3 regions of the Streptosporangium lutulentum genome follow, and region 3 is predicted to be linked to each of the others. Evidence: riboswitches for the same ligand, from Rfam matches in the RefSeq annotation. Region 3 holds a riboswitch; each other region holds the start of a gene.
The links. Region 3 has a riboswitch for S-adenosylmethionine ahead of J2853_RS23335 (hypothetical protein). Riboswitches for the same ligand answer to the same signal wherever they lie in the genome.
Positions count from the first base shown of each region.

Region 1: it holds a riboswitch for S-adenosylmethionine, as region 3 does, so the genes downstream of both, thrC (threonine synthase) here and J2853_RS23335 (hypothetical protein) in region 3, are expected to answer to the same signal.
Region 2: it holds a riboswitch for S-adenosylmethionine, as region 3 does, so the genes downstream of both, J2853_RS36370 (aminotransferase class V-fold PLP-dependent enzyme) here and J2853_RS23335 (hypothetical protein) in region 3, are expected to answer to the same signal.

Region 1 is NZ_JAUSQU010000001.1:8,355,144-8,364,882, forward strand. It holds gene J2853_RS37710 (alpha,alpha-trehalose-phosphate synthase (UDP-forming)) at 1-99, opposite strand, end outside; gene J2853_RS37715 (IS982 family transposase) at 138-1,031, opposite strand; gene J2853_RS37720 (RNA polymerase sigma factor) at 1,349-1,906, shown strand; gene J2853_RS37725 (S1 family peptidase) at 2,180-3,691, shown strand; gene J2853_RS37730 (ice-binding family protein) at 4,014-4,646, shown strand; gene J2853_RS37735 (hypothetical protein) at 5,029-5,640, opposite strand; SAM riboswitch class I at 5,984-6,124, shown strand; gene thrC (threonine synthase) at 6,139-7,401, shown strand; gene J2853_RS37745 (MoaD/ThiS family protein) at 7,424-7,699, shown strand; gene J2853_RS37750 (cold-shock protein) at 8,087-8,287, shown strand; gene groL (chaperonin GroEL) at 8,606-9,739, shown strand, end outside.
Region 2 is NZ_JAUSQU010000001.1:8,067,291-8,077,029, forward strand. It holds gene J2853_RS36355 (DUF3180 domain-containing protein) at 1-109, shown strand, start outside; gene J2853_RS36360 (acyltransferase family protein) at 285-1,403, opposite strand; gene J2853_RS36365 (NADH-quinone oxidoreductase subunit D) at 1,420-2,616, opposite strand; gene J2853_RS36370 (aminotransferase class V-fold PLP-dependent enzyme) at 2,635-3,930, opposite strand; SAM riboswitch class IV at 3,983-4,098, opposite strand; gene J2853_RS36375 (TerC family protein) at 4,315-5,226, shown strand; gene J2853_RS36380 (MFS transporter) at 5,383-6,648, shown strand; gene J2853_RS36385 (cytochrome P450) at 6,735-7,934, shown strand; gene J2853_RS36390 (SAM-dependent methyltransferase) at 8,028-8,993, opposite strand; gene iscB (RNA-guided endonuclease IscB) at 9,695-9,739, shown strand, end outside.
Region 3 is NZ_JAUSQU010000001.1:5,216,215-5,225,953, reverse strand. It holds gene J2853_RS23350 (nitric oxide synthase oxygenase) at 1-589, shown strand, start outside; gene J2853_RS23345 (enoyl-CoA hydratase-related protein) at 898-1,671, shown strand; gene J2853_RS23340 (DUF402 domain-containing protein) at 1,880-2,380, opposite strand; SAM riboswitch class IV at 2,433-2,545, shown strand; gene J2853_RS23335 (hypothetical protein) at 2,584-2,850, shown strand; gene J2853_RS23330 (FAD/NAD(P)-binding protein) at 2,900-4,660, shown strand; gene J2853_RS23325 (ABC transporter substrate-binding protein) at 4,716-6,338, shown strand; gene J2853_RS23320 (ABC transporter permease) at 6,335-7,306, shown strand; gene J2853_RS23315 (ABC transporter permease) at 7,374-8,243, shown strand; gene J2853_RS23310 (dipeptide ABC transporter ATP-binding protein) at 8,240-9,739, shown strand, end outside.

The sequences.
Region 1 (9,739 bases), 3.1 Mb from region 3:
GACGAGGCCGCCGCCGCCCCTGCGCATGGACAGCGAGCCGTCCTCGGCGAGGGTAAAAGAGACGGGGCCGCGGTTCGAAGCGACCAGGATCGCGTTCATTCAGGTCCTCTTCACCTAGACGAGTAAGTCCGATGTGATCAGTGGTCGTAGGCGATCAGCGAGCGGGTGACCGGGGCTCCGGTCTTGTTGTTGTGCCAGATTGCCGCGGCCATCGCCAGGATGCGCTGGGCGACGCGGACGGCGACGCCCTCGAAGGTCCGTCCGCCGTGTTGTTCCAGGTCGAGTTGGCCTTTGAGAGTGTCGTTGACCGACTCGATGAGCTGGCGGACCTTCTTGAGCATTGGCTCGCCGTGCCGCTGTTTCTCCCGCTTGCGGGAGGGACGCAGCAGGTCGATGCCGTGGGCGGCGAGTTCCTTCTCAAAAGGCTTGGAGGCGAAACCCTTGTCGCAGATGAGCAGAATGCCCTCGCGTTCGGCGATCAGGCCGGCATCGACCTCGAGCATCGCGGCCAGCACCTCCCGCTCGCCGATCTTCGGGTTGGCCAGCGCCCATAAGATCGGCATGCCGGTCGGGGTGCACACCAGATACAGCCGCAGGCCCCAGAAGAACCGGGAGTGTGAGGCGCAGTAGCCATAGCCGGCCCAGCCGGCCAGGTTCGAGCGCTGCACGGTTGGGCGCGACATCCCGCACGGCACCGGTGTGGAGTCAACGATCCAGTGGTTGTCGAACCAAAAGTCGCTGTCGGTGGCCAGCTCCCGGATCATCTGCTTGACCAGGGGCAATGCCGCGCGCAGGCGTTTGTTGTAGCCCGACTGCTGCGGCAGGTACGGGAACATGCCGGACAGGTGCGTGCGGGCGAAGCGCAGCCAGCGGGCCTCGGAGTGGTGACCGAGCAGCGCCTGGGCCACCGCTAGGCAGACGAGCTCGGAGTCGCTGAGCAGCGGCGGCCTGCCCATCGATCGGCTTCCTCCGATCTTGTCGTCGATCTTCACATATAGTGCGGTCAAGAGGGTGTTCAGGTCTTGCGTCACAACATGATCTTGAACGCCCTCTCTTCATGCCCGGTCACCGGCCCCAGACATCGGACTTACTCGTCTAGGGACACGCCTGTCCTGAAGGTTAACCGGGACGTCACCAGGATGCTCTGGACTTCAGGCCAGGGAAGAATGGCGTCGATCAGATTGTGTCAGCTCTTGTCATTAGGTTGGTGGATATGCAATGTTTCTGCGCTGCCCTTGGAGCTGGGGCGGGGCCGATTTGGGCGGGGTTCCGGTCGATGGGGACGTTAACGAATGTGGCTTCCGACCGTAGGATGTCCAGCGACTGTGACCGCTGATGGGGGTCCGCGATGGCGCTGGACGAGACGACCGAGGAACTGGCCCGCGGGGCCGCCCAAGGTGATCACCGGGCACTGGGCGAGCTGCTGAAGCGGATCGAGCCGGACGTGCTGCGGCACTGCGGGCGGATCCTCCCCTACCGGCAGGACGCCGAAGAGGCCTGCCAGGACACGTTGCTGGCGGTGGCGCGCAACATCGGCCGCTTCGAGGGGCGTGCCCGGTTCAGCACCTGGCTGCACATCGTGACCGCCAACTGCGCCAGGACCACCTATCGCTCGATGAAGCGACGTTCAGCCGAGCAGGGATCGGACGATCTGCTTCTGCAGAAGCCCGATGTCGCCAGGGTGAGTGTGATCGCCGGTTCCAGGCTGGACCTGCTCGACGCGATGGAGGCGCTGGAGGCCGAAAAGCCCGATCTGGCCCAGGCGCTGGTGCTGCGTGACATCTGCCAGCTCGACTACAGCGAGGTGGCCGAGCAGCTCCGCATCCCGCTCGGCACCGCCAAGTCCCGCATCCATCAGGCGCGCAAATACGTCCAAGGAGCTCTGGGCGACGCCTACGGTTTCTGACCTCGACGGGGTGGCGGGGAGCCCGGGGCGGGTCGAGCCGGTTTGCGGAGGTTCCTCCGCAGGAGCCGGAGCGCACCGGCAGACCCTTTTTCGGAAGGCCGGCGCTCCGGTGGGCCCCGCTCTAAAAACACCGCCCGCGTGGCGCGCGGCTTTTGCGGCCCCGAACGGCAACGGCTGAATTAGGGTGGCGTTGCCCACATCGCATGATCAACCTGCGATACGGGGTGATCTCCCCCCCTCATGCTGTGAAAGCCGAGGTCGAGGAGAGACCCCATGTCCCGCAGACATGTCGTTACCACGGGATGCGTTCTGTCGATCACCGCACTTACCCTGGCCGCGGTTCCGGCCGGCGCCGAACGCCGGGCAGCGGGCCCCCCGGTCGCCGCGGCCGCTCCGGCCGCGCTGAAACCGCCGCCGGGCATGGTGGAGGCGCTCCAGCGCGACCTGAATCTCAGCGAGGCGCAGGCCGAGGCCCGCATTCTGAACGAGGCCCGCCTGACCCCGATCGCGGCGCAGATGAGCACCAGGCTCGGCCCCCGCTACGGTGGCTCCTGGCTGCGGGGAAACAGCGCACAAGCGCTGGTGGTGGCCACCACCAGCGCCGCCGACATCCCCGTGATCCTCGCCGCGGGCGCCCAGGCCGAGGTCGTCACCAGGTCGCTGGCGGAACTGGCCACGATCAAGAAGCAGATCGACCAGAGTCTGCCCGCGAATCCGCTGGTGTCGAGCGCGCGCTACGTCGACGTCAAGCGCAACAAGGTGGTCGTCCTGGCCCCGAAACCCGACGAGGCCCAGATCGTCGTCGAGAGCGCCGGCGTGGACACCGAGGCGGTGATCGTGCTGCCCTCCACCGAGGTCCCCCAGCCCTTGTATGACCTGGTGGGCGGCGACGCCTACTACATCGGCGTCACCAGCCGCTGCTCGATCGGTTTTCCCGTGGTCAAGGGCGCCCAGAGCGGTTTCGTCAGCGCCGGCCACTGCGGCAAGACCGGTGCCACCACCACCGGCTTCAACCGGATCGCCCAGGGCGTCTTCCAGGGATCGACCTTCCCCGGCAGCGACTACTCCTGGATCGCCACCAACGCCAACTGGACGGCCCAGCCGGCGGTGAACAACGGCGAGGGCGGCACCATACCCGTCGCCGGCGCCCGCGTCGCGATCGAGGGCGCCTCGGTCTGCCGGTCCGGCTCCACCACCGACTTTCACTGCGGCCTCATCCAGCAGCGCGACGCCAGCGTCACCTACCCCCAAGGCACCATTTTCCAGCTGACCCGCACCAACGTCTGCGCCGAACCCGGCGACTCGGGCGGCGCCTTCATCTCCATCGACCAGGCCCAGGGAGTCACCTCCGGCGGCACCGGCGACTGCAGCTCGGGCGGCACCACCTACTTCCAGCCGATCGGCGAGATCCTCACCGCCTACGGCCTGTCCCTGAGAACCACCGCGGGCAACCCCCCGCCGCCGACCACGGGCACCTGCACCGGCTACCCGAACACCGTCACCGGCACCCTGACCAAGGGCCAGTCGGCCTACCAGCCCAGCAACCGCTACTACCAGTCGACCGCCGCAGGCGTCCATACCGGCTGCCTGGACGCCAATGTGGGCGTCGACTTCGACCTGTATCTGCAGAAGTGGAACGGCACGACCTGGCCTACTGTCGCGACCTCCGAAAGTGCGGGCCCGGACGAGAAGATCACCTACACCGGCACCCCCGGTTACTACCGCTACCGAGTGGTCGCCTCCAACGGCTCCAGCCCCTACACCCTGGGGTTCAGGGCACCGTAACCCGCCTCGGCTCCCCCCTCACATCCCGATCACCGGATGCGTTCCCGACGACCGGTAGGCGACAGCCGAGCGGTCCGTCGCAGAGCCGATGGGCGACCTGCTCGTTCACCTGTGGAAATTCAGAAGGGAGAGGTGCTGCAAGCCCTGCGGGTGCAGAAGCAGATGCCGTGCATGCCTGCGCGGTCCGCGTAGTCGGTGCGGACCGCGCGGACCTCGCGGACCTCCCGCCTTAACTCTGCCTATGGGTAAGGGACGTATGAGGAAGTTCGTGTCGACTGTGGTGTGGCATACCAGGGTTTCGAGGCTGGCCGGGGTACTGGGAATGGGGAAGCCTCTCGCTACGGCAGCCGCCCCGCCGCAGGCTGGCTTGTCCGGATTCTCCCGGCTGGCGGCGGGTTTCGCGCTCGTCCCCGCCACGACCGTGCTCATCGTCACGCAGTCCGGTGCGGGCGCCCCGCAACCGCCGGTGAGCCTTGGAACTGCGGGCAGCTTCGCGGTTCTGGCTGGGAGCACCGTCACCGGGAACCTCGGGCTGAGCCCGGGCACGGCGGTGACCGGCTTTCCGCCCGGCACCGTGAACGGAACCATCCATGCGGCCGACGCCACCGCCGAACAGGCCAAGACCGACCTGACCGCCGCCTACGACGATGCCGCCGCTCGGACTCCTGCCGCCACGGTGCCGACGGAGCTCGGCGGGACCACCGTGACGCCGGGGGTCTACACCTCCGCCGCGGGCACCTTCGGGATCACCGGGAACCTGACCCTCAACGCGCAGGGAGACCCGAACGCGGTCTTCGTCTTCCAGGCGGCCTCCACCCTCGTCACCGCGTCCGCCAGCACGGTGACCCTCACCGGGGGAGCCCAGGCGAGCAACGTCTTCTGGCAGGTCGGCAGCTCGGCAGCTCGGCCACGCTGGGAACCAACTCCAGCCTCACCGGGAACATCCTCGCGCTGACCTCGATCACGGTGACCACCGGCGTGACCGTCAACGGCCGCGCCCTGGCCCGCAACGGCGCCGTCACCCTGGACACCAACACCATCACCAGGCCCGCCGGTGCTCTCTCCATCAGCGTGCCCGCGACCGCGAATCTGGGTTCCGCGGCATCCGGTGCCGCCAACGTATCGGCCCATCTCGGCGAGGTCACCGTGACCGACGCTCGCGATGTCTCACCCGCCGCCTGGGTCGCGACCGTCAGTCGGGTGGTTTCTGTAGGCGGCTCCAGCTCCTGCAGGCCGGGTTGCACGACGCCGTACCCCGCTCCTGGCCTTGCCCTTCCCGCCGTGCCGGTCGCACCCCTGAACGGATCATGCCCGAGGGCGCGGATCGCGGTTGATGCTCAATCCCAGTTGAAGAACTGCTCGAACCTGAACCTTCGCACCAGGAGGGGGACGGAGTCCCGGCCGGTCACTCGGATCTTCCTGAGGCGGGTCTGCTGGTTCATCGTGACCTTCACGCACGTCAGGCAGACCTCATGATCTCCCAGCAGGGCGAAGTAGGAGATGCCGGCGCTGCGGCGTCCGAGACCCCTGTCGGAAAGGCCCAGTCCCACCTCACGGTAGATCCGCCTCGAACCCTTGAGGTTGAACGCGGTGGAGCCGATGATCGCGTGGTTCGACGTGGGGGGACAATGTACGAATATCCGGACGTTGTTGTTCTGGCGGGGATTCCAGGGCAACACCCGGAGCGACGTGACGTTCTTCAACTCGGGCGGGATCTGCCCGCCGTTCTTTCCCGAGGAGCCGCTCTTTCCCGAGGAACCGCCCTTCCCCGAGGAGCCGTCGTCCTTGCCGGAGGTGGTGGAGTTGTTGACGTTGACGTTCTTCTTGGAAGGGTCGGGGTCGGCGGCGACCTTCCGGACGACCGCGGCCGGGGTGTCGGACACCCCGGCCACGGGGCTCTGGCCTATCAGGAGAGCGATGACCGCTCCCATTCCCACGACGAGACGCATGTGTTCCTCTTGCCGGACAGACGCCGGACGTTGGTGGCGTGTTCTCGCCGAGGGACGGACACGCGGGTGGCGACGGAGGGCCGGTGCCTGGAACAGCGCGTGGAAGGATGACCGGGCACCCGTCCTGACCAGGCTTATTGTCTTATTATGCCGATCATGTCGTGCCGAGGTGCGCGCCACACCGACGCCGGCCCGCGGCTCGCGGTTCGCGCTCGGGGGAAGCTCGGGGGAAGCCGTCCGGCAGGCAACACATCACATCTCGAAATGTGGGACGCGTGGTCAGGATGACGGTGGGGCGGGTAGAGTGCATGAGACCTGCTCGTCAGGCTCCTAACTGAATATTTGCTCATCCAGAGGGGTGGAGGGACCGGCCCTGCGAAGCCCCGGCAACCATCTCGGTTCGCGACTCGTAATCTGACGAGGCCAGCCGAGACAGGTGCCAATTCCGGTCTGTGACCAGGGTGGTCGCAGACGAAGATGAGGGAAAGGCCTCGCTTCATGGCGCTCGCAACCACTGAAAACACCACCTCGCTCGACTTCGGCCCCGCTGTGGCCCTCTCCTGTCGCGAGTGCGGTGCCCGCTACGACCTCGGTCCCACCTTCGCCTGCGTCGAGTGTTTCGGACCCCTTGAGATCGCCTACGACTTCGGGCAGGTGACCCGGGAGCAGATCGCCGCGGGACCGACCAACATCTGGCGCTATCGTTCCCTGCTGCCGGTTCCGGCCGACGTGATCTCCAAGCCCAACATGGCCCCGGGGTGGACGAAGCTCGTCAAGGCCGACAACCTGGCCCGCGAGCTGGGCCTCCGCTCGCTGCACGTGAAGGACGACTCCGGCAACCCCACGCACTCCTTCAAGGACCGCGTCGTGGCCATGGCCGTCGAGGCGGCCCGCAACTTCGGTTTCCACACCCTCTCATGCTCCTCCACCGGCAACCTGGCCGGCGCGGTCACCGCCGCGGCCGCCCGCGCCGGGCTGGACGCCTGCGTGTTCATCCCCGCGGACCTGGAGGAGGCCAAGGTCGTCATGGCCTCGGTCTACGGGGGCAAACTCGTCGCCATCGAGGGCACCTACGACGACGTGAACCGCTTCTGCTCCGAGCTCATCGGCGACGAGCTGGGCGACCAGTGGGGCTTCGCCAACGTCAACCTCCGTCCGTACTACGCGGAGGGTTCCAAGACCCTGGCCTACGAGATCGCCGAGCAGCTCGGCTGGCGGATCCCGGACCAGATCGTCATCCCGGTCGCGTCCGGCTCCCAGCTCACGAAGATCGACAAGGCCTTCAAGGAGCTGATCAAGCTCGGCCTCGTCGAGGAGAAGCCCTACAAGATCTTCGCGGCGCAGGCCGAGGGGTGCTCGCCGGTCTCCACCGCCTACAAGGCGGGTCTCGACGTGATCCGCCCGGTCAAGCCGAACACGATCGCCAAGTCGCTGGCGATCGGCAACCCGGCGGACGGCCCCTACGTGCTGGACATCGCCCGGCGCACCGGCGGTGCGGTCGAGGACGTCACGGACGCCGAGGTCGTCGACGCGATCCGGCTGCTGGCCAGGACCGAGGGCATCTTCGCCGAGACGGCGGGCGGCGTCACCGTCGGTGTGCTGCGCAAGCTGGTCGCCGCGGGGCGGCTCGACCCCGACGCGGAGACCGTGGTCCTCAACACCGGCGACGGTCTGAAGACCCTCGACGCGGTGGCGAGCCAGGCGCGTCCCACCGCCGTCATCCGGCCCTCTCTTGACGCATTCCGTGCGGTTATCGCCTAGAAATCGTGAAAGGTACTGAATTATGAGCGTTTCTGTGCGGATTCCGACGATTCTGCGGACCTACACCGATGGTGCCGCCGAGGTGAACGGAGACGGTGCGACTCTTCGCGAGGTTCTGCAGAAGCTGGACGCGGACTTCCCGGGGATCGGAGCGCGCATTTTCGATGAAACGGGCAAGATTCGCCGTTTCGTCAACGTTTATGTCGGGGATGAGGACGTCCGTTTTGTCGACAACCTCGACACGGCCACGCCGCCCGGCGCCCAGGTCTCCATCATCCCGGCGGTGGCCGGGGGCTGATCCTCCCGGCGTTCCTTGAGCGCCCGGGCCCTCTCGCGACACCGCAACCCCGGGCGTCTCTCCGTGCTTCCCCTGTCACCCTCTCTGCTCTTCTCACGACACCCGCACCGGCTCCGGCCGCGTGCGGGTGTCGTGTTTTGTGACGTGAGCGCATACTTGGGACGCGGGGAAATAATGCAACATTTAACTAACTAATCGTGATTGCCAAACATGATTTGGCGCTAAAAGCGCATGTAAAGCAGTAGTTTGTTGATTGACTCTGTTGCCCCACGGCATCCCACAGGTATGGTCGAGAACGATCGACGTAGGCGATGTCTCCGCCTCGGAGATTGAGGACTTCGCGAGAGGAATGGGTGTTGTCCTCAAGTCCAGTAAGAGGAGTCGCAAGTGGCGCAGGGCACCGTCAAATGGTTCAACGCGGACAAGGGCTACGGCTTCATCGCGGTAGACGGTGGTAAGGATGTGTTCGTCCATTACTCCGCAATCATGATGGATGGCTACCGTGCACTCGAGCAGGGCCAGCGGGTCGAGTTCGAGATCACCCAAGGGCAGAAGGGTCCCCAGGCGGAGTCCGTCCGGGCGGTCTGACGTAGCCATCCCGTGAATTTGTCGGGAAATGTCGGTGGATCCCGCGGCAGCGCAGTCTGTGTGATCTTCGCGACAGCGGCCCGGTTCGCCGCTCCAGCGGCGGGCCGGGCTTTCGCCATGAGTGGAATGCAGGTCAAAGACCCGCAGCTTGCACTCGACAGGGTAGAGTGCTAAACAGTTTGTTGGCACTCCCGGTTCGAGAGTGCCAACCTGGATCGAGGCGATGGGGCCCGCCGAACGGAGTCGTGGGCCCACATGCCGTCGCGGGCGTCGGCTCGATCCGGTGCAAGCCACCCTGTGTTTGGGAGGTCTAGCCGTATGGCAGCCAAGATGATCGCGTTTAATGAGGACGCCCGGCGCGGTCTCGAGCGTGGTATGAACCAGCTCGCGGACGCCGTCAAGGTGACCCTCGGCCCCAAGGGCCGTAACGTCGTGCTGGAGAAGAAGTGGGGCGCGCCCACGATCACCAACGACGGTGTCTCCATCGCCAAGGAGATCGAGCTCGAAGACCCGTGGGAGAAGATCGGGGCCGAGCTCGTCAAGGAAGTCGCCAAGAAGACCGACGACGTCGCGGGTGACGGCACCACGACTGCCACCGTGCTCGCTCAGGCTCTCGTTCGTGAGGGTCTTCGCAACGTCGCCGCCGGCGCCAACCCGATGGCCCTGAAGAAGGGCATCGAGGCCGCCGTGGAGCGCGTCTCGGAGGAGCTCTCCAAGCTGGCCAAGGACGTGGAGACGAAGGCGCAGATCGCCTCCACCGCCTCCATCTCCGCGGGCGACGCCCAGATCGGCGAGATGATCGCCGAGGCGATGGACAAGGTCGGCAAGGAAGGTGTCATCACCGTCGAGGAGAGCAACACCTTCGGCCTTGAGCTCGAGCTCACCGAGGGCATGCGCTTCGACAAGGGCCTCACCTCGATGTACTTCGTGACCGACCCGGAGCGTATGGAGGCCGTCCTCGACGACCCCTACATCCTCGTCGTCAACTCCAAGGTGTCCGCCAACAAGGACCTGCTCCCGGTTCTCGACAAGGTCGTGCAGGCCGGCAAGCCGCTGCTGATCATCGCCGAGGACGTCGAGGGCGAGGCCCTGGCCACCCTGGTCGTCAACAAGATCCGTGGTCTGTTCCGCTCGGTCGCCGTCAAGGCTCCGGGCTTCGGCGACCGCCGCAAGGCCATGCTCGGCGACATCGGCATCCTGACCGGTGCCCAGGTCATCAGCGAGGACCTCGGCCTCAAGCTGGAGTCCACCACGTTGGACCAGCTCGGCCGCGCCCGCCAGGTCATCGTCACCAAGGACGAGACCACCATCGTCGACGGCGCCGGTGACCCCGACCAGATCGCCGGCCGGGTCAACCAGATCCGCGCCGAGATCGAGAACACCGACTCCGACTACGACCGCGAGAAGCTCCAGGAGCGTCTCGCCAAGCTGGCCGGCGGCGTCGCCGTCATC
Region 2 (9,739 bases), 2.9 Mb from region 3:
CTTCATCACCGGCGGCTCGTTCCTCGCCTGCGTGCTGCTGGTCGTCTCGGCCCTCTACCTGGAGTACTGCTGCAAGGTGCCCAAGGACTCCGACGAGAAAGACCGCTAGAACCGGCCGTCGAAGACGCTCGCCGTACGTCCTGAGGACCGCTTCCATCGCCCCGCCGTCCGTCCACGAGGACCGTCTCCAGCGCGTCGTGGGCGGACCCCGAAGGCGTTTCCGGCGCCCGGTCGTCCGTTTTGGAGGTGATCCGGGGGCCTCCCGCCCGTTTTCCGCGGCGCTCCTAACGCCTCGCGGACCATTTCCGGCCGAACAGCATGATGACCGGGAGCGTGCACAGCAGCGGGCCGACGACGGCCAGGGGCCTTTCCAGCCACCAGAACAGGTCGGGGGGCACCACCTGGCCGGGCGGCTCCCCACCGAGCAGCCACCAGGTCAGCGCCACCCAGATCGCCATGCCGGTCGTGTGGAACAGGAACAGCGGCAGCGCGAACCTGTTGACCGTCTCGTTGACGCGCTGCCACCTCGGGCGCTCCAGCAGGCGCTCCATGGACGGCCTCAGGACCTCCACCAGGCCGATCTGGAAGACCAGCAGCGCCACGATGACGAAGGTCGGCGGCGCCATGTTGGACAGCTTGTCGCCGGGCACGCCCACCATCGAGCCCGGGTAGATGCCCGAGTAGACCAGCCCGAACAGGCCGAACAACCCGGTCCACAGGATGGCCACGTCGAACTGGCGGGGCAGGGCCACCACCCTGTCGTAGAAGAACCCCGCCTGGTGGGCCAGGCCCCAGACGATGATCATGTTGAGCCAGCCCGCGGCCTCGTACCCGTAGCGCAGCCGCAGCACGTCGACGACCAGTGCCGCCCCCGCGAGCCAGATGAGGACCAGCACGTCGAAGCGGCGGTGCAGCCACAGCGAGACGGGGAGCAGGGCGACCAGCACGAGGTAGACGGCGATGAACCACAGCGGGCTGATGATGAGCAGGACGACCCGGTCCATCCAGCCGATCCCGAACGCCCACGTCACGACCGCACCCAGCACGATCCAGGTAATGGCCAGCGCCAGCGCCGGGACCGCGAGGCTGCGGATGCGCCGCGCGACGAAGGTTCCGATGCCCACCCCGCGCTCGCGGGCGCGGTTCCAGGACAGGAGGTGGACGTGCCCGCCGACGTAGAAGAAGAGGGGCAGCACCTGGAACAGCCAGGTGAGGATCCACAACCCCGAGGTGAAGCCCAGCGGGCTCGTCGGCGAGGGACCGTCCGGCCCCCACTGCAGGATCGTGAACGCCCAGTGCCAGAGCACCACGACGAGCAGGCTGACGGCCCGGAGCCAGTCGACGTACTTGTCCCGTTGCCCGCCCGCCGTACGGGGACTCGTGTCCCCATCTTGTTCGCTCATGTGCTCCTGCCGTGCCTCATTTGTCGATGTCCCCGACGACGAAGAACATCGAGCCGAGGATGGCGACCATGTCGGAGATCAGGTGGCCGGGGAGCATCTCCCGCAGCACCTGGACGTTGTTGTAGGAGGCGGAGCGCAGCTTCATGCGCCACGGGGTCTTCTCCCCACGGGAGACCAGGTAGTAGCCGTTGATGCCCAGCGGGTTCTCGGTCCAGGCGTAGGTGTGCCCCTCGGGCACCTTGAGCACCTTGGGCAGGCGCTGGTTGATCGGGCCCTGAGGCAGGTCGAGGAGCCGCTCCACGCAGGCGTCGGCCAGGTCCAGGGAGACCTTCACCTGCTCCAGCAGCACCTCGAACCGGGCGTGACAGTCTCCGGCCGACCGGGTGACGACCTTCACCGGCAGCTCGCCGTAGGCCAGGTAGGGCTCGTCCCTGCGCAGGTCGATGTCCACGCCCGAGGCGCGGGCGATCGGGCCGCTCACGCCGTACTGCATGATCGTCTCGCGGTCCAGGACGCCCACCCCGCGCGTGCGGGCGAGGAAGATCTCGTTGCCGGCGATCAGGTTCTCGATGTCGGGCAGCCGCCGCCGCACGTCCGCGACGGCCTGGGAGACCCGGTTCGTCCATCCCAGGGGCAGATCCTCCTTGAGGCCGCCGACCCGGTTGAACATGTAGTGCATGCGCCCGCCGGAGATCTCCTCCATCACGGCCTGAAGGGTCTCACGCTCCCGGAACGCGTAGAAGACCGGCGTGATCGCACCGAGCTCCAGCGGATAGGACCCGAGGAACATCAGGTGGCTCAGCACCCGGTTGAGCTCGGCCATCAGGGTGCGCGTCCAGACCGCCCTGACCGGCACCTCCATGCCGAGCATCCGCTCCACCGCGAGCACGACGCCCAGCTCGTTCGAGAAGGCCGACAGCCAGTCGTGCCGGTTGGCCAGCACGATGATCTGCCGGTAGTCGCGGACCTCGAACAGCTTCTCCGCGCCGCGGTGCATGTAGCCCACGATCGGCTCGGCCGAGCTGATCCGCTCGCCGTCCAGCGTGAGCCGCAGCCGCAGCACCCCGTGCGTGGACGGGTGCTGCGGCCCGATGTTGAGGATCATGTCCTCGGTCGCGAGCTCCTTGCCGTGCGTGTCGGGCACGGCCTCCGCTCCGGCCCCGATCCCCACGCTTATCGTCCGGGGCGCGCCTTCGGCATGAGGCTCAGTCATAAGACCCATGCTGTCACGTCAGCCGCGTGAGACAAGATCCTGCAAAGCGGTGATCAGGCGGTCGACATGTTCCTCGGTGGTGCCGATGCCGATGGAGGCGCGGACGGCGGAGGCGGTGACGTCGTCGCAGCCCCCGTCGGCGGTGCCGAGAAGGTGGCGGACGAACGGATGGGCGCAGAACTTGCCGTCGCGCACGCCGATGCCGTAGTCACCGGACAGGACCTCGGCGACCTCGCGGGCGGTGAAGCCCTCCACCACGAAGGAGACGATGCCGACGCGGGGGTGATCGGGGCCCCACAGGGAGAGCTCGTGCACGCCCCGGACGGCGGTGATGCCGTCGCGCAGGCGGCTCAGAAGGCGCTCCTCCTCGCGGAGCAGCACGGTCCAGCCGGTGGCGGTCAGGGCGTCGCAGGCGGCGGCCAGCGCGACGGCGCCCAGGACGTTCGGGGTTCCGGCCTCGTGGCGGGTCTCGGGGTCGTCGTGCCACTCGGTCTCGTCGTCGTTCACGGTCTTCACCGCGCCGCCGCCCTTGAGGTACGGCTCCGCCTCCGCCAGCCAGTCCGAACGGCCGATCAGGGCGCCCGTGCCGAACGGGGCGTAGAGCTTGTGACCGGAGAAGACCACATAGTCCAGGTCGAGCGCCGTCAGGTTGAGACGGCGATGCGGGACGAGCTGGGCGGCGTCGACGAGGATGCGGGCGCCGTGGCGGTGGGCGATGTGGGCCAGGGCGGCGATCGGCCAGAGCTCGCCGGTGACGTTGGAGGCGGCGGTGACGACCAGCAGCTTGGGACCGTCGATCCCGGCCAGGGCCTCGTCGGCGGCGCGGACGGCCTCGCCGGGGAAGGCGGGGATCGCGAGCCGTACGGCGGTGCCCCAGGGCAGGAGCGAGGCGTGGTGCTCGGTGTCGAAGACCACGGCGGTGGTCCCCTCGGGCAGGCTACGGGCCAGCAGGTTGGTCGCGTCGGTGGTGTTGCGGGTGAAGATCACCGAGTCGTCGGGGCGGGCCCCGGCGAAGGCTCGGACGGTGTGCCGGGCCTGTTCGTAGCGGGCCGTCGTGAGCTGGGAGGCGTACCCGGCGCCCCGGTGGACGCTGGAGTACGCCGGGAGCGCGGCGGTGACGGCGGCGCTCACGGGCTCCAGACAGGGGGCGCTGGCGGCGTAGTCGAGGTTGGCGTAGGGGATCAGCCTGCCGCCCCTGACCGGGACCTCCAGGTCGGAGCCGAGCACCGGGGGAATCCGCCGCTCCGCGGGCGCGGGGCGCGCCGGGGTGGTCGCGGACGTGGAGGCGGGAGTGAGAATCGTCAATGTGGACACGCCAAGGCTCCTTCGAGGTCATCGGACCCCAACCCATGGCGTTGGTGCGTGGAGCCCGCGCTTGCCCGACGCGCTACGCGTCGGACCAGGTCCTCACCCGGGGCACCCCGCCGCGGACGCGAGGGTTGCCGGCCAGCGAGCCGGGGCTTGTCACTGGCACTCATGACCTACCCGGGAACTATAACCGACGTCCGGCCGTGTCCTGCAAGTACCTACGGGGGGATTGAGGTCGCCTCTCCCGTTCGCGGCGACGGCCGGACGGCGTCCCCCGTGTTGTGAATGTGATCAGCCGTTATTCCCCAGAAGGAACTCATGGGGCTTCCCAGTCGTCCTGGCAGGCAACCGGTGAAACGTCCAGGCAGCCGGGCGACCAAGGAGGAAACGATGGACTGGGTGACCAACCCGGAGATATGGATAGGGTTCTTCACCCTTGTCGCGCTTGAGATCGTCCTGGGGATCGACAACATCATCTTCATTTCGATCCTCGCGGGCAAGCTTCCTCCCGAGCAGCGCGACAAAGCCCGCAAACTCGGCCTCGCCGCCGCCCTGATCAGTCGTCTGGCCCTGTTACTCGGGCTGTCGTGGGTGGTGAGGCTCACGGCCCCGCTCTTCGAGGTCTTCGGGCATGGGATATCCGGGCGCGATCTGATCCTGATACTCGGAGGGCTGTTCCTGCTGGGCAAGAGCGTCTTCGAGATGCACGACAGCCTGGAGGGCAAGTCCGGCCACGCCGGCGGCAAGGTGGCGGCCTCCTTCACCGCCGTGATCCTGCAGATCATGGTCCTCGACGTCGTCTTCTCGCTCGACTCCGTGATCACCGCGGTCGGCATGGTCGACGAGCTCGGCGTCATGATCGCGGCCGTCATCGTCTCGGTCATCGTGATGCTCGTCGCCTCCGGGCCGATCAGCCGCTTCGTGGACCGGCACCCGAGCATCAAGATGCTCGCCCTGTCCTTCCTGGTGCTGATCGGCGTCGTGCTCATCGCCGAGGGCTTCGAGCAGCACATCTCCAAGGGCTACATCTACTTCGCGATGGCCTTCTCGCTTCTGGTGGAGCTGCTGAACATCCGGATGCGCAGCAAGGCGGGCAAGGGGGAGCCTGTCGCGCTGCACCAGCGCTACGGGGCCGAAGGCCAGGCCGGCGAGCGGACCGGCTCTTCTGAGGACAAGGCCGGCGAGCGGACCGGCTCCTCCGAGGCGGACGGCCAGGTGGGTGAGCGGCCCGGCTCTCCCAAGGCCGATAGCCAGGGCTCTCCCAAGGCCGACGGCCAGGTGGGTGAGCGGACCGACTCCTGACGCCAGGTGCTCGCCCGTCCCACGGGCGAGCACCCGGCCGGCGCCGAGGAGGTACCGGCGTGAGCCCGGTCTTCACGAAGGCCGGGCTCACGCCGGTGGCCCGGCTACGGCGGACGTCATCGACCTGTCGATCAGCCCCTTGTTAAAGTCCAGGTGATGCCCCGCCTTGTGGATCTTCCTGGATATCGCAGGTTCTGGGTCGCCTCGACGGTGTCGATCTTCGGCGCGCACGTGACCACCGTCGCCCTCCAGATCTTCGTGGTGGTCGCCCTGCACGCCACCGCCTTCGAACTGGGCCTGATGAACGCGGCCCGATGGCTGCCGTACCTGCTGTTCGGACTGGTCGCAGGGGTGCTCGTCGATCGGTGCCGCCGTAAGCCGATCCTGGTCGGCACCGATTTCGGACGGGCCGCGCTGGTCTGCGTGATCCCGCTGCTGTACGTCGCCGAGCTGCTCACCATGCCGGCGTTGATCGCCTACGTCATGGTCTTCGGGCTGCTGTCGCTGCTGTTCGACGCGGCCAACCAGTCCTTTCTGCCCCGGCTGGTGCCCCGGAAGCTCCTCATCCCGGCCAACGCCCGGCTGGAACAGTCCGACTCCGTGGCCCAGACGGCCGGGCCGCTGCTCGCCGGGGCGCTCATCCAGGTGGTCGGCGCGCCGGTGGCGATGCTGGTCGACGCCGCCTCCTACCTGGTCTCCGGCGTGCTCCTCGCCTCGATCTCCGTCACCGAACGGGCCCAGCCGGCCTCGCGGCGCGACCTGAGGGCCGAGGTGCGCGAAGGACTGTCCTGGATCTACCGCCATCGGACCCTCGCCCCGATGGCCGTGACCTCACATGCCTGGTTCCTGTTCCACAGCATGCTCGGCACGGTCTTCGTGGCCTACGCGCTGGACGCGCGCGAGCTTGACCTCGGGGCGTTCTGGCTGGGAGCCGCCTACGCCTGCGGCGGCGTCGGCGCCTTTCTCGGCGGGGCGCTGGCCGGATGGGCGGGCCGGCGGTTCGACGCCGGTCCGACCGTGATCGCCGCCCATGCTCTGATGGCGCCGGCCTGGGCACTGATGCCGCTGGCCGTACCCGGACTCGCGGTGTTCGTGATGGTCGCTCTCTCCCAGTTCCTGTTCTGGGTGGCCATGGGCGTCACGGGCCCCAACGAGCTCGGCTACCGCCAGTCCGTGACCCCCGATGGGCTGCAGGGCCGGATGAACACCACCATCCGCTCCCTCAACCGGGCCGCGGTCGTCGTCGGCGCGCCCCTCGGCGGGTTTCTGGCCGTCGCGACCGGCTACCGGACGGCACTCTGGATCGGCGTCGCCGGGTTCGTTCTGGTGGCACTGGCAATGGCGGTCTCCCCGTTCCGGCACGCCCGATACGCCGACGCCGTTGACCCCGGCCCCGAGCCGGATTTCACCGTGGGGGTCTGACGGCTGCGACGGCCGCCTTTCTGCGGCCTCGACCAGGAAGATCCCGGTGTATTGGTGGAGTAGTAGGTCAGGATTACGATGCTTAAGTGCTATTTGATCCTTGGAATCCGGAATTTGTCGCCCATCCTTACGACGTCTACGACGAGCTGAGGCGGGAGCGGCCGGTCAGTTTCTTCGAACCGACCGGTCAGTGGCTGATCGCCCGGCACGCCGATGTCAACGCGCTCCTGCGTGACCGCAGGCTTGGCCGCTCCTACCTGCACGTGGCCACGCACCAGGAGTTCGGCAGGCAGGACGACCCCGAGTTCCAGGATCCGTTCTGGCGGGTGGTCAGGGCTGGAATGCTCGACGTCGAGCCGCCGGTCCACACCCGGCTCCGGCGGCTGGTGTCCAAGGCGTTCACCCCTCGCATGGTCGAGGCGCTCCGCCCCAAGGTCGCCCGGATCGCCGGCGAGCTCGTGGACGGCTTCGTCGAGCGCGGCGGCGGCGACCTCATCTCCGAGGTCGCCGAGCCGCTTCCGGTGACCGTGATCGCGGAGATGCTCGGCGTGCCGGAGGCCGACCGGCACCTGCTGCGGCCCTGGTCGGCGGACATCTGCAAGATGTACGAGCTCAACCCCTCGGTCGAGGCCCAGCACACCGCCGTGCGCGCGTCCGAGGAGTTCTCCGACTACCTCATCGGGCTGGCCCGCAGCCGCAGGACGAACCCCGGTGACGACCTGATCAGCGCCCTCGCCCTGGTGGCGGAGGAGGGTGACAAACTCACCGAGGAAGAGCTGGTCGGCACGTGCGTGCTGCTGCTCAACGCCGGGCACGAGGCCACCGTCAACGTCACCGGCAACGGCTGGTGGTCGCTGTTCCGCAACCCGGCCGAGCTGGACCGGCTCCGCGCGGACCACGACCTGCTGCCCACCGCGGTCGAGGAGATGATGCGCTGGGACACCCCGCTGCAGATGTTCGAGCGCTGGGTTCTGGAGGACATCTCGGTGGGCGGGTTCGACATCCCCCGCGGCACCGAGGTGGCGCTGCTGTTCGGCTCGGCCAACCGCGACCCCGAGGTCTTCGCCGACCCCGATCGTCTGGACGTGGGCCGGACGGACAACCCGCACATCTCCTTCGGCGCCGGCATCCACTTCTGCCTGGGCGCGCCACTGGCCAGGATCGAGCTGATCGAGTCGTTCGGCGCGCTGCTGCGCCGGGCGCCGAAGCTGGGACTGGCCGCCGAGCCGTCCTGGGGTCCGGGCTATGTCATCCGGGGCCTGGAATCCCTCCAGGTCCAGGTCTGAGCGCGGGCCGGGTGCGAGCGCGGGCCGATCTCAGGTCCGGCTCTGTTCTCGGGTCGTGTGGGCGGTCTCGGGTCGTGTGCGGGCGGGCCGATCTCACGTCCGGGTCTGGGCGAGCCAGCCGAACCCGCCGAGCCCCTCGGCGGCGATCAGCTCCGCCTCCTCGGAGGCCCTCGTGAGGGCCTGGAGGTAGCCGCGCGGATCGCTGCGGGCGTGTTCGAGGGACGGGCGCGTCCCGGTGACGCCGAGGGCGCGCAACGCCTCCCGCTGGGTGGTCAGGGTCGTCGTGACGGCCCCGGCGCGCTCCCCGGCACGGGCACAGGAGTCGAGGGCCACGTGCGCGGTGACGTCGCACGAGCCGTCCGGCACGGGCGCGACCGTCGTCCCGTCGCGGTATCCGGCCAGGGTGCCGTACGGCGGGCGGTTGTCCGCGAAGTGCGCGTAGTCGATCGCGATCGCCCGGCCACATGCCAGCCGTACGATCACCGACGCCCAGGCCTCGTCGCGGGGCCTGCCGATCTCCGCCCGCTCGCCCGTGGCCCGCATCGGCCACCAGCGGGCCAGCCAGGCCAGATCGTCCTCCTGCGGTCTCCCGCCCAGCCTCTCCTTGCCGTCGGAGACGTTGACCATGACCAGCCGGGGCCCGTCCGCCGTCTGCTCGACGATGTCCACGGGGACGTTGTCCAGCCACTCGTTGGCGATGACCAGCCCGTGGATCGCGTCGGGAACGACTGTCGCCCAGGCGATCTCCTCCGGTAGCGGGGCGGGCCGGGAGGCCAGATCCACCCCGGTGACCCGCAGCCGGGAACGGAGCTCGGGAGGCGCGGCGGCGAGCATGCCGGCGGCCAGCCTGCCCTCACCGGCGCCGATGTCCACGAGATCGACCACCGGAGGGTGGCCGAGCGCGCCGTCCACCGCGATGAGCTCGCGCAGCATGGCCTCGGCGAAGGCGGGAGAGGCGCCGACCGAGGTCACGAAATGACCGGAGGGACGCTCCCGCAGGTAGAACCCGCTCTCGCCGTAGAGCGCCTGCTCCATCGCGGCACGCCAGGTGAGCCACATGAAAGGAGACGCTACCGATCGGAGAAGGGGCGGGCATCGGATCCCCGTGATCTCGGGGCACATGAGTGACTACACATTTTTGTCACTCCACGCTGGTTTCGAACCACCCGCGGCGATCATCGCCCCGGTCCGCCTACCGGCGGCCGACCCGGTCCGCCTCGTGATCGAGGGGATTCCCGGTGGTCGCCAGGCCTGAAACGGCTCGGCACCTGCCATTGTTTTCACCGAGCTTTTCTGGGGATACCCCGGTTTTCGATGCGAGGTGGTTGACACGCATGCCGCGACGCGGCTGAAACAGCCGGGCCCGTTACGCTGGTCACCTGGGCGAAGTGCCCCAGGTGGTCGAAGGGCGGGACACCGTGGCTCCTCTGCTCCCCGAAAGGAATGGCTGCCCGCTTTCCTCGGCCGAGGTGGGCGAAGGACATGCCTTGTCCGTTTCAAACGAAGGAATGCTATCAGTCAGTGACCCCCTCCTGAGGGAGGGAGCTTGAGGCGCAGCGATGCGTTTCGAAGCCCCGCATTGACCAGCCCGAGTCGATCACCTGAGAAGGAGGTGCATTCGATTGACTACGTTTCACGTAAGTGAGCAGACCCACCGGCAGGTGCTTCCTCAGCCTGCCGCTCTGGAATCCGTGGGAGCAGACACCCTCGAGGGTGGGGACGAAACGGCTCACGGACTCCCGGCCTGGCCGGGCACTGGCGTGGAACATGGGCGAGGGGAGACTGCAGCAGAGGGCACCCGTCTG
Region 3 (9,739 bases):
CACGGTTCCCGGGGACGCCGTGCTGGAGGTCCCGCTGTCGCACCCCTCCCACCCCTGGTTCGAGCAACTGGGGCTGCGCTGGCACGCCGTACCGGCCATATCGAACATGTGCCTGGAGATCGGCGGGATCTGCTACCGGGCGGCGCCGTTCAACGGCTGGTACATGGGCACCGAGATCGGCGCCCGGAACCTGGCCGACACCGACCGCTACGACCTGATGCCCCTGATCGCCCGGAGGCTGGGCCTGGACATCGACAGCGACCGCTCGCTCTGGCGCGACTACGCCCTGGTGGAGCTGAACCTGGCGGTCCTGCACTCCTTCGAGCGGGCCGGGGTGACCATGACCGACCACCACACCGAGGCCAGGCACTTCCTGACCCACCTGGAGCGCGAGGAGAAGGCGGGGCGGGTCTGCCCGGCCGACTGGACCTGGATCGTCCCGCCGATGTCGGCCTCGACCACACCGGTCTTCCACCGCTACTACGAGAACAGGGAGTTGTCGCCGAGCTTCGTCCACCACCCCGACTCCCTGGAGCGAGGACTCGGTCACTGGAGCGCGACGGGGGGTGAGCCGGGAGGGACGCCGTGACGTCACGCCTGTGACGGCCCACCTCGAAGTGGGGCGCATCCGGGGTCGCCGTCGCCGTACGGCAGGGCACGTGAGGCCGTACGGCGACGGCGCGGGACCGGTCTGAGAGGTGCGGGCGGCCGCGTGGCCGCCCGCACCGCGGGACGAAAGCCCGGCCGGCCCGGCTGTCCGGACCGGGGAACCCGGCCCGCTCGCGCACGCTGTCGCCGGAGGGGGAAAAGGTATAGAACTATATTCTGTGGCTCTCGCGTGGGGAGTTCTCGTGCGGCGGGTCCCCGGGGAAAGGGGCCTGTAGGGAGGGAGGCGGGATGGTCGACCTGGTGCTGTCGTCGATCGATCGGGGCGTGCTGACGCTGACGTTCAACCGGCCGGACCGGCTCAACGCCTGGACCGACGAGCTGGGGCGGCGTTACTTCGACCGGCTGGCCGAGGCGGAGCTGAACCCCGAGGTCCGGGTGATCGTCGTCACCGGAGCGGGGAAGGGCTTCTGCGCCGGGGCGGACTTCCGGACGCTCAGCGCCCTCCAGGACGGCTCCTACGACGGCGAGCCGGACAAGCGCCCCAACACCTTCCCGACCACGATTCGCAAGCCGATCATCGCCGCGGTCAACGGCGCCTGCGCCGGGCTCGGCATGCTCCACGCCCTGGTGTGCGACCTGATCTTCACCGCCGACGAGGCGAAGTGGACCACCGCCTTCGCCCGGCGCGGCCTGATCGCCGAGTACGGGATCTCGTGGATCCTGCCCAGGCTCATCGGCCATGCCAAGGCCATGGATCTGCTGCTGTCGGGCCGCACCTTCTCCGGGGCCGAGGCCTACGAGCTGGGTCTGGTCAACCGGTCGCTGCCTCGCGAGAGCCTGCTGGAGGAGACCGTGGCCTACGCTCGCGAGCTGGCCGCCTACAGCTCGCCGGCGTCGATGGCCGTGATCAAACGCCAGATCTGGGGCGACTGGAGTCAGAGCCTGGAGTCGTCGGAGTCCGCGGCGTCGCGTCAGATGCTGGAGGCCTTCTCCCGGCCCGACTTCACCGAGGGCGTCGCCAGCTTCCTGGAGCGCCGCGCCCCCGGCTTCCCGCCGCTGTAGACCGCGGTGAACCGTTGTAGACCGCCCGGCCGGTTCGCGCGGCGGCGAGCCGGCCGGGTCCGCGGTGGACACAGTGAGCACGGTGGACGCGGCGAAGGTGAGGGGCATCGCGGCGATCGGCCGTGAGCGCCGCGGGAGCGTGGGGCGACGGGGCGGGCCGCGGTCGGCGGGTGGCGCCGGGTGGCCGGGCCGCAGGCGGCGGGTCGGCTCAGGTCATCTGGGAGAGCCAGTGGGGAGCGGCCCCGAAGGGGGCGGCGCGGGTGCCGACCGCCTTCATCAGCCGGGCCGCGGAGGCGCGGGCGTTCTCGATGACGTCGGGGGGATAGGCGTAGCGGACCTGGTGCTCCTCGAACTCGTCCTCGTCGTCCAGGATGATCCTGCCGTCGCGCATGCGGATCACGTCGAGGTCCAGGTCGACCATGGTCACCTCGCCGTCGCTCCACCGGGGCACCGTTGAGATGTCGCAGTAGATCTCGACCTTGTGCGGGGAGGCGTTGAAGGAGGCCGTCCACCAGTCGTCCCGGGGGAAGAGCATCACGCACGCGTAGCGCCAGGGGACCGGCGGCCCGTTGCCCTTGCGGGCGCTGGAGCCCACCTCGCATCCGATCCACACGCCGTGCTCGTCCTCGCCGAGGAGCAGGCTGGGGTGGTGCCAGTGCAGTGACCCGTCGTACTTGCGATAGACCACGTTCACGATCTCTGGTGACATCCCCCGACTGTAAACCTTGACAGAGATCTATGTATTTCCTACCTTCTAACTAGGTTAAGAGCGTCAGTGCAAGCCCCGGCCGGCTGACCGGCAACCCTCGCATCGCGGCGGGGTGCCTCCGGGGAGAGACCTGGCGGCACGGTGGGCGTGCCGCAAGCGCGAACCCCTCAACGGGGTTGCCGAGACATGCCTGGGAGCGCCACATGTCCGAGACCACGCTCGACCACGCCGGCCCCGTCGACCTCGGCACCTACGGCCGCCACCGGCGGGGTGACCGCCCCGGTCCCCGCCACCCCTTCCGGGGACGGATCGGGACGCCCCCGCGGGCCCACGCCGGGAATCTCTGTCGGCCCCCCGCCTTCCGGGAGAACGTGATCTCCTCCCCGGCGGGGGAGACCGGCCCCTGGCGGATCCCGGTCCAGCCGTTCCACGCCGACCGGGACCGGTCCCATCACGGAGCCGCCGTATGAACGGGCGCGGGGCCTTCGCGGTCCTCGCTCCGTCGAGGGAGGGGACCTCGTGAGCGCGGTCGCCGTCGTCGGCGCGGGGCCGACCGGCACCTGCCTGGTGGAGCGGATCTGCGCCAACGCGCCCGAACTGCTGAGCTGGCCGTCCCTGGACATCCACGTGATCGACCCCTACCCGCCGGGCGGCGGCCGGATCTGGCGTGAGAGGCAGCCCGGACTGCTCTGGATGAACTCCGTCGCCGCCGACGTGACGCTGTTCACCGACGAGTCGGTCCAGTGCGAGGGCCCGATCCGCCCCGGCCCCTCCCTCGCCGACTGGCTCGGCCGCGACCCGGGGCTGTTCGCTCCCCGCCCGGTCCAGAACGCCTACCTGTCCCATGTCTTCCAGCACGCGGTGAGGACGGCTCCGCGCGGCGTCCGCGTCCACACGCACGCGACCCGCGCGCTCGATCTGGCCGACGTCCCCGGCGGCCAGGCGGTGACGCTGGAGAACGGCCGGACGATCGAGGTGGACGCCGTGATCCTGGCCCAGGGGCACGGCGATGTGACCCCGACCGGGGAGGAGCGGTCGCTGGCCGCCCTCGCCGCGGGCGGTGTGGGCGGTGGGCTGCGCTACCTTCCCACCGGCTACGCGGCCGACCTCGATCTGGACGGGATCCCCGCGGGAGAACCGGTGATCGTGCGCGGCATGGGGCTGGCCTTCGTCGACCTGATGGTGCTGCTCACCTCGGGCAGGGGCGGCCGGTTCGTCCGTGAATACGACGAGGAGCTCGTCTACCTGCCCAGCGGGCGGGAGCCGCTGCTCCACGTGGGATCGCGTCGCGGCGTGCCGTACCACTCCAAGACCGGATACCCGGTCCGCGGCGCCCGCCCGCCGGTGCCGCGCTTCCTCACCGCGAAGGCGCTGGGCGAGGGGCCGTGGAACTTCCGCCGGGACGTGTGGCCGCTGGTCCGCAAGGAGCTGGCCTTCGCCTACTACCACGAGCTGATCACCGCGCACCCGCAGCGGTCCCGGATGGGCTGGGAGGAGTTCCAGGAGGCGTTCGCCGCCGAGGAGTGGGGCAGCCTCGCGATGCGGAGGCTGATCCGCCGGGCCGTGCCCCGCCATCTGGACCGGCTGGACTTCGACCGGCTGGACCGGCCGCTGGAGAAGATCCGGTTCGGTGACTCGGCGGGGTTGCAGAAGTGGATGCACGGCTACCTGACGGCGGACCTCGACCGGCGGTCCGACCCCGCGCACAGCGCCGACCACGCCATGATCCTCGGGCTGCTCTCCGTCTACGGCGTCCTCGCCGAACTGGGCGTCTCCGACCCCGGGTTCCACGGCTTCTTCAGCTACATCGCCAGCGGCCCGCCCGGTCCCCGGCTGGAGGAACTGCGCGCCCTCGCGAGGGCCGGCGTGGTCACCTTCCTCGGCGCCGATCTCCAGGTGGGGCACCGCGACGGGCGATGGCGGGCGCAGAGTCCCAGCGTGCCCGGCGGCGTGGAGGCCACGACCCTGATCGAGGCCCGGCTGCCCGCGCCCAGCGTGAGCCGGGCCGTCGACCCGCTGATCACCGCGCTCCGCGACCGGGGCGAGGTCGACGAGTCCGCCGGGCTGCTGAAGGTACGGCCCGCCGACCGGCGCCTGCTGGATCGCTCCGACGTCCCGCACCCCCGCAGGTTCGCCTTCGGACCCTGGGTTGTCGGCGGCCGGGCCACCGCCGGGTTCGCCCGGCCCGGATTCAACGCCCCGCTGTTCCGGCACGCCGACGCGCTCGCCCGGATCGTGCTGTCCGAGACCGTCGCCACCCAGGTCAGTCACGTCGCATGAGCCGTCGCCGTCCGGATCGACCGGACCGAAGGAGTCGTCGGATGAGGAGATGTTCGTGAGATCGCGATGGGGCGCCCTGGCGCTGGCCGGGGTGCTGACGCTGGCGGCGTGCGGGACCGAGGCCCCGGCGGCGACCGCCGGCGAGGGAGGCGGCGGGTCGCTGGTGTGGGCCGTGGAGACGCAGCCGATCACCTTCAACCCGCACCAGTGGGGCCAGAACAAGGCCCGGCTGCTGGTGCACAACCAGTTCGACAACCTGATCGCCCGGGGGAGGAACGGCGAGTTCCTGCCGTGGCTGGCCACGTCCTGGGAGGTCTCCGAGGACGGCCTGACCTACACCTTCCGGCTCCGCGAGGACGTGACCTTCCACGACGGGGAGAGGTTCGACGCCGCGGCGGTGAAGGCCAACCTCGACCAGCTCGTCTCGGAGGGCTACAACCCCGCGGTCAAGGCGATCCAGCTCCGCGACTTCGGCTCGGCCGAGGTGACCGGCCCGTACACCCTGAAGGTCACGCTGAAGACCCCCGACGGGATCTTCCTGGACTTCCTGGCCTCACCGCCGGCCGGTCAGGTCTCGCCCAGGTCGCTGAAGAACGCCAAGGACCTCAAGGCCGGCGGGACCGATGTGGTCGGCACCGGGCCGTTCATCCTCGACCGCTTCACGCCGGGTCAGGAGGTCCACTACAGGCGCAACCCGGACTACGACTGGGCGCCCCCGAGCGCGGGGCACCAGGGGCCGGCCTACCTGGCCGAGCTGACCTACCGCTTCCTGCCCGAGGCGGCGGTCCGGGTCGGCGCGCTGACCTCGGGACAGGTCCAGGTCATCGAGGGCGTGCCCGCCACCGAGGTCGGCCTCATCAAGAGCGACCCGGGGCTGCGACTGGAGACCAGCCTCAACTCGGGAAGCGCGTTCTCCTACTACTTCAACCTCTCGCACGCGCCCTTCGACGACAAGCGGGTGCGCGAGGCTTTCCGGGACGCCGTCGACGTGGACGCCGTGCTCAACGCGGTCTACCAGGGCACCGCCAAGCGGGCCTGGAGCATCGTCGGCCAGGGCAGCCCGGCGTTCTACGACGCCTCACTGGAGAACACCTTCGGCGACGACCCCGCGCGGGCCAACAGGCTGCTCGACGAGGCGGGCTGGAACCAGCGCGACGGCGAGGGCTTCCGGGTCAAGGACGGCAAACGGCTGAGCGTACGGTCGGTGTCCTCGGCCCCGTACGTCAGGGACCGCCGCGACGTCCTCGCCCAGGCGATCCAGGCGGCGGTGAAACAGAGCGCGGGCATCGACTTCCAGGTCAAGCTCGTCGACGACGGCACCGCGCAGAAGGCCTACAGGGAAGACCAGTACGAGATCTTCGAGAACTCGCGCGGCGACACCGACGCCGGGGCGGCGCTCAACCTGATCCTGCCGAAGGGCGCCGCGATCAACCGCACCCACGTCGAGAGCGCCGAGCTGGACAGGCTGCTCGCCGAGGCGTCGGCCACCTCCGACCCGGCCGAGCGCAAGGAGCTCTACGCCAAGGTGCAGAAGATCGCCGTCGCCGACGAGGTCCTGCTGCTCCCGCTCTACGTGCCCGCCGACCAGATCGCCCACGGCGCGGGCGTCACCGGGGTCACCTTCGAGCCCGTCTCCGGCACCCCCAACAGTGCTTACGACGTCCGGATCGGGACGTGAGCACTCTCCTGCTCACCCGGCGGCGGGGGCTGGCCGCCGCCGGGTGGCTCGGCCCCGTGGTCCGGCGGCTCGGGTCCGGCCTCGCCGTGCTCTGGGCCGCCGCCACGGCGGCCTACGTCGCCCTGCTGTTCGCCCCGGGCGACACCGTGGACGTGCTGATCGGCGACGGCCTCGACACCCCTGAACGGCGAGCGCAGATCATCGCCGAGTGGGGGCTGGACCGTTCGGCCCTTGAGCAGTACGGCGACTATCTGGCCCGGCTGCTCCGGGGCGACCTCGGCCACTCCTACCTCCTGCAGCGCGGCGTCGGCGACGTCCTGTCCTCGCAGATCTGGCCGACCGTCTCGCTGGCGCTCGCCGCCGCGGCCTTCGGGGTGGCGCTCGCCCTGGTGCTCGCGCTCGCCACCGCCGGGCGCAGGTCCCGGTTCGGTGACCTGGTCGGCCTGTCCGAGCTGGTGGTGGTCTCGGTGCCGCCGTTCCTGATCGGGATCCTGCTGCTCGCCGTGTTCTCCTTCACCCTGGGCTGGTTCCCGGTCTCCGGGGACCGCGGCCTCGTCTCGCTCGTACTGCCCGCCGTCGCGCTGGGACTGCAGATCTCCGGGGTGCTCGGCCAGGTGCTGCGCGAGGGCCTGGAACGCGCGCTGGAGGAGCCGTTCGCGGTGACCGCGCGCTCGCGGGGCATCACCGAGTGGCGGCTCGTCGTCCGGCACGCCCTGCGGCACGCGCTGCTCCCCGCCGTCACCCTCGTCGGCTGGTTCACCGGCGTCCTGCTCGGCGGCGCGATCATCATCGAGGCCGTCTTCGGCCGTCCGGGACTCGGCCAGGTCACCGTCTCCGCGGTGACGGGAAAGGACATGCCCGTGGTGATGGCGGTCGTGCTGCTGTCCGCGCTCGCCTACGTGACGGTCAGCACGATCGTCGACCTCGCCTACCTCGCGATCGACCCCCGCCTGAGGAGAAGCCGATGACACCCCGTCCCAGGATGTCCAGGTCGTGGAGAACCCGCCCGAGGAGAAGCCGCCTGAGGAGAAGCCGATGACGACGGTCACCGAGACGCCGCGGATCGTCTCCGCCGCTCCCACCCCGGCCACGCGCGGCCACGGCGCGGCTCCCGGGCTGATCCTCCCGCTGCTGTTCCTGGCCGTCGCCGCGGTCGCCGCCCTGGCCCCGGGCCTGCTGACCGGGGTGGATCCGCTGGCCGCCGATCCGCTGCACGCGCTCGCGGGGCCGGGCGCCGGGCACTGGTTCGGCACCGACCATCTCGGCCGGGACGTGCTGGCCCGCGTCGTCCACGGCGCGGGGCACTCGCTGAGCATCGGCGCGGCGGCGATCCTGCTCGCCACCGGCGCCGGCACGCTCCTGGGCATCCTGGCCGGACTGTTCCCCCGATACCTCGACGAACTGCTCAGCCGGTTGTTCGACGTCCTGGCCACCTTCCCCGAACTGCTGCTCGCCCTCATGGTCATCGCGATCACCGGTCCCGGCACCGGCAACGTCATCCTCGCGATCGGCGTGGCTCAGATCCCGAACTACGCCCGCGTGGTCAGGGCACAGACGTTCGTGGTCCGCAGGTCCGGCTACGTCGAGCAGGCGGTCACCTTCGGACTGTCCCGGCCGGTGCTGGTCCTGCGGCACGTCCTGCCCAACGTGCTGGGTCCGCTGCCGGTGCTCGCCACGATCGGCATGGGCACCGCCGTCATCGCCACCTCGGGGCTCAGCTTCCTCGGCATGGGCCCGCAGCCGCCCAGCCCCGAATGGGGCTCGATGCTGTCCGAGGCCCGCGACTATCTGCGCGTCGCCCCGTGGACGGCCCTCTTTCCCGGCCTCGCCGTCACGCTGACCGTCATCAGCCTGACGCTGGCCGGGCGTCGGCTGCAACGCCGTTTCGAAGGGAGAAACCCATGAGCCTGGTCGAGGTCGAGGATCTGCGGATCACCTTCCCCAAGGCCGGCGTGGAGGCCGTGCGGGGGGTGAGCCTGTCGATCGCGCCGGGCGAGTGCGTGGCGATCGTCGGGGAGTCCGGTTCGGGCAAGAGTGTCACGGCCAGGACCCTGGTGGGGCTGACCGGTCCCGGCGGGACGGTGACCGCGAGCGGATTCGCGGTGAGGGGACAGGACGCGCTCCGGTTCGGGCGGCGGGACTGGCGGCGGTTGCGCGGCCGGTTCGCGGGGCTGGTGCTGCAGGACGCGCTCCTGTCGCTCGACCCGCTCCGCACGATCGGCGACGAGATCGCCGAGGTGCTCGCCACCCATGACGTCGTGCCCCGCGCCGAACGCAGGGCGAGGGTGATCGAGCTGCTCGACGCGGTCGGCGTGCCGGAGCCGGAGGCGCGCGCCCGGCAGTACGCCCACCAGCTCTCCGGAGGGCTGCGCCAGCGCGCCCTGATCGCCTCGGCCATCGCCGCCGACCCCCCGCTGATCATCGCCGACGAGCCGACGACCGCGCTCGACGTCACCGTGCAGGCCCAGATCCTGCGCCTGCTCGCCGCCCGCAGAGCGGAGGGCACCGCCCTGCTCCTGATCAGCCACGACCTGGCCGTGGTCTCCTCCATCGCCGACCGCGTGCTGGTCATGAAGGACGGTGTGATCGTCGAGGAGGGGCCGCCCGCCCGGGTGCTGTCCGAGCCCGCGCACGACTACACCAGGCTGTTGCTGGCCGCCGTCCCCTCGGCCGCCTCGCGCGGCACCCGCCTGTCCGCGATCGCCGGAGGCGTGTCGCTGCGCGCCCCGCTGCCCGAGCGGCGGGTCGACGACGGCTCGCCGGTCGTGGAGGTCTCTCACCTGTCCGCGGCGTACGGCTCCCGCCGGGTGGTGGACGACGTCTCCTTCGAGGTCCACCGGGGCGAGACCGTGGGCATCGTGGGAGAGTCGGGTTCGGGCAAGACGACCGTCGCCCGGCTCGTGCTGGGCCTGCTCGCGCCCCTCTCCGGCGAGGTGCGGCTGAACGGCGCCCCCTGGTCGGGCATCCCCGAGCGCGGACGCCGCTCCCGCCGCTCCGGCATCCAGATCATCTCCCAGAACCCGCTCGGCTCCTTCGACCCCCGCTACACCGTCGGCCGCCTGATCGCCGAACCCCTCGAAGGCTCCTCCTCGGACAGGAAGGCCCGGGTGATCGAGCTGCTGGGCCGGGTGGGACTCGCGCCCGACCTCGCCGACCGGCACCCCCGGGGTCTCTCCGGCGGCCAGCGCCAGAGGGTGGCCATCGCCAGGGCCCTCGCCCCCCGGCCCGACGTGCTCGTCTGCGACGAACCGGTCTCCGCGCTGGACGTGTCGGTCCAGGCCCAGGTGCTCGACCTGCTCGCGGAGATCCAGTCGGCCGACGGCACCGCGCTGATCTTCATCTCCCACGACCTGGGAGTGGTGCACCACATCAGCGACCAGGTCCTGGTCATGCGCCGGGGA